DNA from 4 places in the Paenibacillus sp. fava2 genome. Region 3 is predicted to be linked to each of the others. Evidence: riboswitches for the same ligand, from Rfam matches in the RefSeq annotation. Region 3 holds a riboswitch; each other region holds the start of a gene.
The links. A riboswitch is a leader RNA that binds a small molecule or an ion and turns the genes downstream of it on or off. The one in region 3 is predicted to bind cyclic di-GMP.
Positions count from the first base shown of each region.

Region 1 (2,202 bases), 140 kb from region 3:
GCGTGCTTGTCGGCGCTGCCGTCGGTGTCGATGTTGGTGCTGTTGTCGGTACCGGCGTCGGCGTTGCTGTCGGTGCCGTTGTCGGCTCCGGTGTCGCTGTGCTTGTCGGAACCGGCGTTGGCGTTGCTGTTGGTGTTACCGGGGTTCCGTTGTCACGGCCGGTATATGGCTTATGATGGAATTCCCCGCTTCCTTCCAGGGAAGCACCGATCATACTCCCGTTGATTTGCCCGTTATTAAAGGTAATCGCTGCGTTTGGTGCCAGCACAGTTCCCATTACACCGATACTCTCCAGCCGCAGAGCCGTTGCCTGCGGGAAGTTATAAAGCACCTTATTCTGGCTTACGCCAGTCAGCCCGTTTCCGTTCTTGAACGTGACCGAAGTTCCGTCAATATTAACGATAGCGGTAGATCCCTCCGGTGCAGTAATCCGCAGCTCATTGGCGGCAGTCAGCGTGCTTCCTGAAACCAAGAATACATTCAGCACAGGATCAGTGCCGGTCAATTTAATATTTCCATAGCTATCCTCAGTCTTGCCGTTCACCGTCAAAGCTGCAAGCTCCTGGGATTTAGCGCGGAGCAAGGCAAACTCCGAGACGAAGTTAATAACGTTCGCTTCTTTCCGCAGGGTTCCTGTCCCGCCCCGCGGTTTACCTGAACCTGTATAAGTGCCGCCGTACACGGCGTTACCGTTAACTTCCCCCATCTCATAGCTCAGATTGCCGCCAGCCACCAGCGAATCCATTTCTGAGCGTTCCGCAGCACTCAGGCTATGGCCTACCGAATATCCGCCCTGTGAAAGGGTAATATTGCCGCCTGCAGCCATTCTGCCTTCAGAATCACTATGGTAGCCTTTGAGATCACCAAGGATAAACACATTGTACTTACCCGCAACGCCCGGAAGGGGGGCACTGTCGGCTCTCACTTCACCCTGACCGGCCGAAGCCAGCCAGCCGCCGACCAGCAGGACTGCAGACATAGCCAGTGCAAAAGATAATTTGAATACAGATTTACGTTTCATTAATAATCCCCCCGTAAGATGCGATATAAATTTTGGTTATAGCAGCACCTTCACCTGAAAAATAAAAAAAACCGCCAGGAAGACAAGCTCCATGGCGGCCGGACGATCATAGCCCTCTCTCAAAGGCTGTAGACTCCTGACTTTGCGTCCCGCACTTTCGCGCGGTTTGCGATTATACATGAGAAGGTATGTAATTGGTAATAGAGAAAATAGTCTATGACATTTGTTACTTTAGAACTAAACTCAGTGTATTCCCTGATCCTCTGTATTGTCAATCTATTCCTTATAATATTTTGCCAATAACATTAGGAATTTTTCAAAAAAGAGCCTGTACGGCGGATTATATGCAGAAAAGCACTATAATTCTATCTATTCTCCAACTGATTCTCTCTCATGCTCAGGAATACCCGTACTCATTTACTTAAAATTGTTGTATTTAAAATATTTTCATTCTAGTAGTTTTGAACTACTTATTATTGAGATTATTATATTCCCGATTTAAGTAAAAAAGACTCCCCGCGGATCACTCCGCAGACAGTCTTCGTTCTTTGCGTGGGTTTAATATTATAACAGCTGCAGCCAGCCGATCATTGACATCCAGAGCGGAATACTTAAAAACAGGCCAAACACCAGACCGCGGCGGAGACTTCCTTCGTGATTCATCATCATTCTCCTTTTTTAACTGCATTATTCTTATCCTTAGTATTTCAAATTCAATATAAAACAATTCTAAATATTTTATTGTGAAAAATATCACATTATTACTGTTATTTTAAAATATTATGTTGCAAACAAAAAGGCCTTGCCATGGGAGTTGGCAAGACCTGCAGGGTACCATATAACACTGGGGGGTGTCTGGTATATTCACTATAAAGGATCTACCTGAAAATAAGCTGATAGCAAGCTAAAAATTACATTAAAATGGTCCAGCAGCCCAAAGTGCTGATCACTACGACCAGCGCTACAGGATAAAGAATTTTCCGGCTCACCTTATCTCTGAAGGTAAAAAACAGACATATCATACAAAGCCACGCAATTAGGAGACTGCCCATTTCCTATGCATTCGCTCCTTCCTGACCTCTGATCTATATTAAGAAGATACCCGCCGGGCACCCGATACATACCATTTTGTACGGCATTTTTTTCTCCTATATATAGAAGAAAAGCGCGGCAACCGGTAA
Region 1 is NZ_CM177755.1:523,947-526,148, reverse strand. Features, by position in the region: gene AC4G46_RS02430 (choice-of-anchor A family protein) at 1-1,021, opposite strand, end outside; cyclic di-GMP riboswitch class I at 1,112-1,202, opposite strand.
Region 1: it holds a riboswitch for cyclic di-GMP, as region 3 does, so the genes downstream of both, AC4G46_RS02430 (choice-of-anchor A family protein) here and AC4G46_RS01725 (anti-repressor SinI family protein) in region 3, are expected to answer to the same signal.

Region 2 (2,202 bases), 790 kb from region 3:
CATGTGCCGATTATCGTGGAGCCGGAACGCCGCGATACCTTCCCGGCTATTGCGCTGACAGCGGCTTACCTGTATTCCATTGCCGGTGTTTCCCCGGCGGAAACAGTGGCCATTCTGCCTGTCGATCCGTATGTGGAGGCTTCCTTCTTCGATACGGTAGTCCGGCTGGAGCAGACGATGGAGGAGAGCGGCGCGAACCTGGCGCTGATGGGCGTAGTGCCTGAACATGCGTCAGAAAAATACGGATATATTATTCCTACCAGTGATGCGGCGGGGGCAAGCGGCTACCTGCAGGTAAGCCACTTCCAGGAAAAGCCTGACCGTGTGCAGGCAGAAGGGCTCATCAGTAAGGGCGCACTTTGGAACTGTGGCGTATTTGCTTTCCGCCTCGGTTATCTGCTGGATATTCTGCAGAGCAAAGGTCTGCCGCTTAACTACGAGGAGCTGCAGAAGCAATACAAACTGATGGCTTCCATCAGCTTTGATTACGAAGTGGTGGAAAAAGAAGAGAAAATCGTCGTTCAGCCGTATGCCGGCTTCTGGAAGGATCTTGGCACATGGAATACGCTTACAGAGGAAATGAGCAGCAATCTGGTCGGCAAAGGGGTAGTAACCTCGGATTCCGAACGGACCTGCCTGATCAATGAGCTGGATATTCCGATTACGGTTATCGGAGCCAAGGATCTGATCATCGCCGCGAGCCCTGACGGAATTCTTGTTACGCATAAGGCGGAAAGCCCGCGCATCAAGGAAGTGCTCAAATCTCATGAACAAAGACCGATGTACGAGGAACGCCGCTGGGGCCACTACAAGGTAATTGACTATGTGAAATATGATGAGGGCAATGAAGTGTTGACCAAACGGATTTTTATCGAGCAGGGTAAAAATATCAGCTACCAGCTTCATCACAAACGCAGTGAAATCTGGACCTTTGTAAGCGGGGAAGCCAGCATCGTCATCAATGAAAAGATGCATAAGGTAAAGGCAGGCGATGTCGTCCGCATCCCCGAAGGAACCAAACATGCCATTCTGGCGCTGACAGATGTAGAGTTTATCGAGGTGCAGAGCGGCTCCGAGCTGGTGGAAGAGGATAACATCCGGATTACGCTCGATTGGGAAGATATTGAATTACACCAGTTTATTTCTTAGGTCTAATTTATCTATTTAACCAATTGTGAAAAGTGTGAAACGGGTATTTGGAACTATTTATTAAGATTTATTCATTTTTGCTATAAACCTACAACTTCATAGAGTCGATACTTACGGTAAGAAGGATATTTCCTTCCAAAACGACAAAGGCAAACCTACTCGAAAGATAGGGACGCAAAGCTATAGGGCCTCTACCAAGTGGCAGCCTGGCTACCGAAAGGAAGATGAATATTGAAAGCTTACCGTAAGTCTCGTCTGTTGTCTGCCGTATTGTCCGTGGCCGTTTTATTGTCCGCTGTACCTATAGGATTAGGCTTTGCACCGTTATCTGCGCAAGCAGCTTCCGTGACCGGAGCCCCAGTAAATCCCAATGCTTCAGCAGAGGCAGTCAAGCTGCTGGACAAAATGTACGCCATCTCCGGGAAGGGGATTATTACAGGACAGCATGACTATTTCGAAAGTCCGGATGAAATCAGCAACAAGCTGAAGACCATAAGCGGACAGTATGCCGCCCTGCACGGCTATGAGCTTGGAGCGATCGGCGGACAGACTGAGAGTGGGGTAGCTGCGCAGCGCAAGAACATCGTCTGGAGCGCCACCAACTGGCACAAAGCCGGCGGTATCGTAGCAATGACTTTTCACCAGAATCTGCCCGGCACCAAATATGAGTGGGGCAATGTACAGAAAAACATCAGCCAGGCTGATTTTAACAAGTATGTAACACCTGGAACTGCGGAGTATAATGCCCTGATTGCTGATCTGGATAAAGTAGCTGTTTCGCTCAAAAGTTTACGGGACGCAGGGGTTCCCATCCTCTGGAGACCCTATCATGAAATGAACGGCGGCTGGTTCTGGTGGGGCAAGAAAAATAACTTTGCTCAATTGTGGAATATCATGTATGACCGTTTCGTCAACGTTCATCAATTAAACAATCTGCTGTGGGTATGGAATCCGAATGCTCCCAATTCCAATTCGGATCCCTACGAACTGACCTATCCGGGTGCGGATAAAGTGGATGTGCTCGCAGTAGATATATATAATAATGACTTTTTG
Region 2 is NZ_CM177755.1:1,175,151-1,177,352, forward strand. Features, by position in the region: gene AC4G46_RS05135 (sugar phosphate nucleotidyltransferase) at 1-1,149, shown strand, start outside; cyclic di-GMP riboswitch class I at 1,288-1,367, shown strand; gene AC4G46_RS05140 (PA14 domain-containing protein) at 1,381-2,202, shown strand, end outside.
Region 2: it holds a riboswitch for cyclic di-GMP, as region 3 does, so the genes downstream of both, AC4G46_RS05140 (PA14 domain-containing protein) here and AC4G46_RS01725 (anti-repressor SinI family protein) in region 3, are expected to answer to the same signal.

Region 3 (2,202 bases):
GAGCCGGCTCCGGTAAAGGTGCCATCGGCGGCGGGCCGGATGCAGTAAACAGATCGCGGTAATTAGGTTCTACTGAAGAAGGATCATTGATAAACTGTTCATACTTGTCTTGGATATAGCCCAGATTGGGTCCGTGATAATTGCTCCAAACGGATTCATTATAGGGTCCTTTGGCTGCCATGAATACATCCTCCTAACGGATGAACCCCACATGCGCCAGAAAAAGCACCAGCAGCTGGCGGGGCTGATATGTTTGCGGTTTCATTTCACTACTATTGTGCAACTTTAACGTCTGCTAATCAATTCATACTTTGTGCTATTCCGTTCGCAAAACGGTATGATTCAGACCTTAATTCATCCAGAACCATCATAAATGCGGAGAGCTGATTGGACCCTCGAAAATTGGGTAAATAAGTCTATATTTACTTCTAGGAAAATAGGTTGAACGCTCCGCTAGTTTTAGGTCATAGCGCACAGTTTTCATATAGTTTAATCAAAATATTACAAAATGAATCGTGAACTCCGAAGATATTCCTATAAAATATTTCCAACAATCGACACACTTTTTGTGGAAGGTGCTATATAATGTTATTGCAGATAGCGTTTTCATTCATTATTAGCCAGATCCTTTCATGTAAAGGGTCCAGTAAAGGGTAAACCTGGACGAAAGACAGGGGCACAAAGTCTCGGATCTAATGTAGAAATACTATGATGGCCGGACTGCCTGGGGACGCGTAATCTTAGGAGGAGATTTCTTGGATAAGTCCAACCAGGGGAATGTCGGAGAACTGCAGACGGGTGATCTGGATCTAGAGTGGGTGTACTTAATGATGGCGGCCAGAAAGGCCGGTCTCAAGGTGGAGGAAATCCGCCGGTTTCTGAGTGAAAGAGCTTTGCAGGCGATGTAGTGCAGTAGAGCATCCGGATATTACATACAAAAAAGGGCACAGCTAACGAGGCTGTGCCCTTTTTTGTATGTCCGGAAGGAAAACCTCCGGATGTCTATTCCTTCTGCTCCAGCCGCCATTTCTGATAGTCCAGAAACTCCTTGAATTCCCGCTTGCTTATGCCGGAAGCCATAGCCTCCTGTACGAGACGGAACCATTCTCCGTCAAGCGATGCTTCCTGCGCTTCTACAGGTTCACCGTACAGCAAGACATGAATGGATACCTCAAGCGCATCAGCCATCTTCTCAATGAACTGGATGGAGGGGTTGGATTGAATATTTCTTTCCACATTGCTTAGGTATGATTTCGCCACGTCCGCCTTATCCGCAAGCTCGGATAAAGACAGGCCCTTCTCCACGCGGAGCTGATGAATGCGACTTCCTAAATGTTCCGGCACAGTTAAACGCCCCTCCGCACTTTTTGTTAACAGTATAGCAAATAACCCTACGACGGACAAAGGACTATCAAAAAAGTTATGGATCTATTCGTAAATCCCCCCGCCTTAATTTCCTTCTCCGGAACTGAATTCATTGTACATGACGATAATATCTGTTTTCTGTAAAATCGTTCTTTAAAAAGTACGATATCATGAGCAAATCGCCGTAAATCGGAGGAAAAAGCGATCAAAATCGTTCTTTATAACGAATTTTGCTTGAAAATGAGAGTTTAAATTTGTAAGGGTGATGACATATACTAAGGCCAAGGTTCTTTATAACGAACAATATATGTTCTTCATAAAGATCATATAACTGATAGATGAACTAGTATGCATGTCACATGCACACTATTAAAGGAGAGGCTCAAATGAGGCTTTCACGGACATCGCGCAAGAAAAATAAAAGCCGGCTAACCCTCCCCCGGCTTGCCGGAATCGTAGTGATTTCTGCTTATGGAATCGGCCAAATCACTTCACCGACCTATGCGCTTATTACCAGCGGTACAACGTCGGAATCCGGCATTACGAGTGCATTTGTTTTCCCGGTTACAGTGGACCAATTAGCCAATCAGGCCAGTGAAGCGATGAACCGGGCTATTCTGAAGCATGAGGCGGCAAAAGGCGCACTGGCAGACATAGCAGACAAGGACGCGGATTCCAAAAAGGCAGGGAATCAGATCGGAAATATTCAGGAGGCTGCTGAACAGGCGCGCGGAGCTGCTGCTTCTGCCGCTGAATTGCTGGCTCAGCTCGAGGCTTACTCTCTGCGTTCACAGCAGGAGCTGGCGCAGCAAAGAGCGGAAATCGATCTTAGTCTGG
Region 3 is NZ_CM177755.1:387,741-389,942, forward strand. Features, by position in the region: gene AC4G46_RS01720 (2-oxoglutarate dehydrogenase E1 component) at 1-181, opposite strand, end outside; cyclic di-GMP riboswitch class I at 643-728, shown strand; gene AC4G46_RS01725 (anti-repressor SinI family protein) at 756-908, shown strand; gene AC4G46_RS01730 (helix-turn-helix domain-containing protein) at 1,003-1,344, opposite strand; gene AC4G46_RS01735 (hypothetical protein) at 1,752-2,202, shown strand, end outside.

Region 4 (2,202 bases), 290 kb from region 3:
TTACCTATAATACCCCACATCACTGACAAAAAGCAACCCCTTAATCAAAAAAAAGACAACCTGCTAAATTATATTAGCAGGTTGTCTCAATGTCACCGTATTATCATGGTTCTTAGTAGAATTTAGCAGCGCTATATTTGCTCGCAACTTTAGTCAGGCCAACGTCTTTGTTGTTTTTAGCCAGGCCAGCGTCAACTGTAGTATCAATTGTTACCCATTTGCCATTAAGCAGAACTTCATTCCAAGCATGATATGTCGATACATAGCTTGTGTTACCCATTACAAGCTTTGTTGGAATGCCTTCACTGCGAAGCATAGTAGCGAACAAGGAAGCATAGTCATAGCAAATGCCTTTATTGGAGAGCAGTGTGCTGTCATTGTTAGGAATATAGTCCGGTGTTACAGTAGCAGCCAATGCGTTGTCATACTTAACATTTGCTACGATGTAGTTATAGATCGCTTTTACCTTAGCTTCATCTGTAGTCAAGCCTTTTGTAAGCTGTTTAGCTTTCAGTACTGCTTTATCGGAAGAGGTCCATTTCACGTTCTGTACGGAGCTCAAGTATACGGCGTTAGCATTGCTGAGTTTAAGCTCAACATCTTCGGAAGACACCACTTTATATTTGTTACCGGTTGTGTTCTCAAGAACAGATACTTTATAAGTGCCGTTGCCTTGCTGCAGCGGGAAGGATTCTGTCGACTGGGAAGCATACAGATTGTAAGTATAGCTGTTGCCGTCTTTCGTAATCATAACCTTGATACGTTTGTCAGCAGGTACATCATAGGATACTGCAACAACACCTTGATCGAGCTTCGATGTATTCAACCAGCTTGAGTCTGCAGTTGCAGCTGAAGCTGTGCTTGTCTGAACGGAAGTGACAACTACGAACAATGTTAACAGCATGAAATAAAATTTTTTCATGGATAAAACTCCTTTCGGTAGCTGGCTGCCATCCTTACGGGAAGGCCCTCTAGCTTTGCGTCCCTACCTTTCGATAGGTTTGCCATTATCGTGTGCAGCTTTATCTATCTCTTAATCTACCAAAAATACTAGATTTTGGATTGAATAGCCAACAAAAAAAGCCCTTCATTCGGTAGCTGGCTGCCATCCTTACGGGAAGGCCCTTTAGCTTTGCGTCCCTACCTTTCGATAGGTTTGCCGTTATCGTGTGTGCTTTTATAGTTATATACTACCATATATTCGCCCAGATACAAGACCTATTTTACTAGAATTTCAGCATTTTTCAATAAAATTTTCGTTAATTCGCGCTGAATCCTTTTTTGTCTGTTTTCAAGAAAGCTTAGCATGAATAATCAGCCGGTGAGTCGGGTTAACCAGCGGATCACAGGTGATTAGGGTCAGGATTTTATCTTCCCCATTGCCGTTCAACACCGACACATCCGTCGGCTCCACTATAGAAATATCATATACTACGTACTGATACTCCTCTGCACTCGTCTTTATCTTGATGGTGTCCCCGATCTTTACTTCATCCAGCCTGTTAAAAAGCCTGCCGGCTGTTCTGGATCTGTGCGCAGCTATAGCCGCATTGCCTACCTCACCCAGCGGAGCCGTCTCCTTCATATGGGCGGCAGCATGCTTCATATTCGCCTTTGTCGCACCTTCAAGAACAGGAAGCTTCAGATCGATCCGGTCAATCTCAATGATTCCGGTGATTTTGCCGCCCACAGCAATCTCTTCAACGGGCTCCGCAGAAGGCTGTACCTCCTCCTCCTGCACCGACTCTTCAGCCAGCAGCTGGGTCACCTCCGCATAGGGCTTTTGCAGATCCGGTCCGGCTGTTGGTGCCAGTTCGCTGTAGGCTTGTTCAGCTTCCTCCAGCAGTTTAGCCTGCTGCCTGTCGTTGTACCACTCGCTTGCTTTGGGATACAGCATAATAAGGACGCCCGCCAAAATAATCAAATAGGAAAACTTGCGCATGAACATCCCCCTTTATATTCTTGAACAGGGCAGTCCCTGTCCGGGTAATTGCCTAGAACACCCACATACGGCTTCCGAAAAAGTTGATAATTACCGTTACGAACGTAACGAACACCTTGGCTATCAGCACCTGAATGCCGAAGCTGTCCGTCAGAAAATGCATCAGCAGCACCGAAATACCCAGCACGGCCAGATTGAGGATGATAAACCTCACCAGCTGGAGACGGTCAGAGCCGCGCTGGTTAGTTGCCCGGTCACGA
Region 4 is NZ_CM177755.1:679,408-681,609, reverse strand. Features, by position in the region: gene AC4G46_RS03125 (transglutaminase-like domain-containing protein) at 113-922, opposite strand; cyclic di-GMP riboswitch class I at 936-1,016, opposite strand; cyclic di-GMP riboswitch class I at 1,091-1,171, opposite strand; gene AC4G46_RS03120 (class D sortase) at 1,292-1,942, opposite strand; gene AC4G46_RS03115 (GtrA family protein) at 1,995-2,202, opposite strand, start outside.
Region 4: it holds a riboswitch for cyclic di-GMP, as region 3 does, so the genes downstream of both, AC4G46_RS03125 (transglutaminase-like domain-containing protein) here and AC4G46_RS01725 (anti-repressor SinI family protein) in region 3, are expected to answer to the same signal.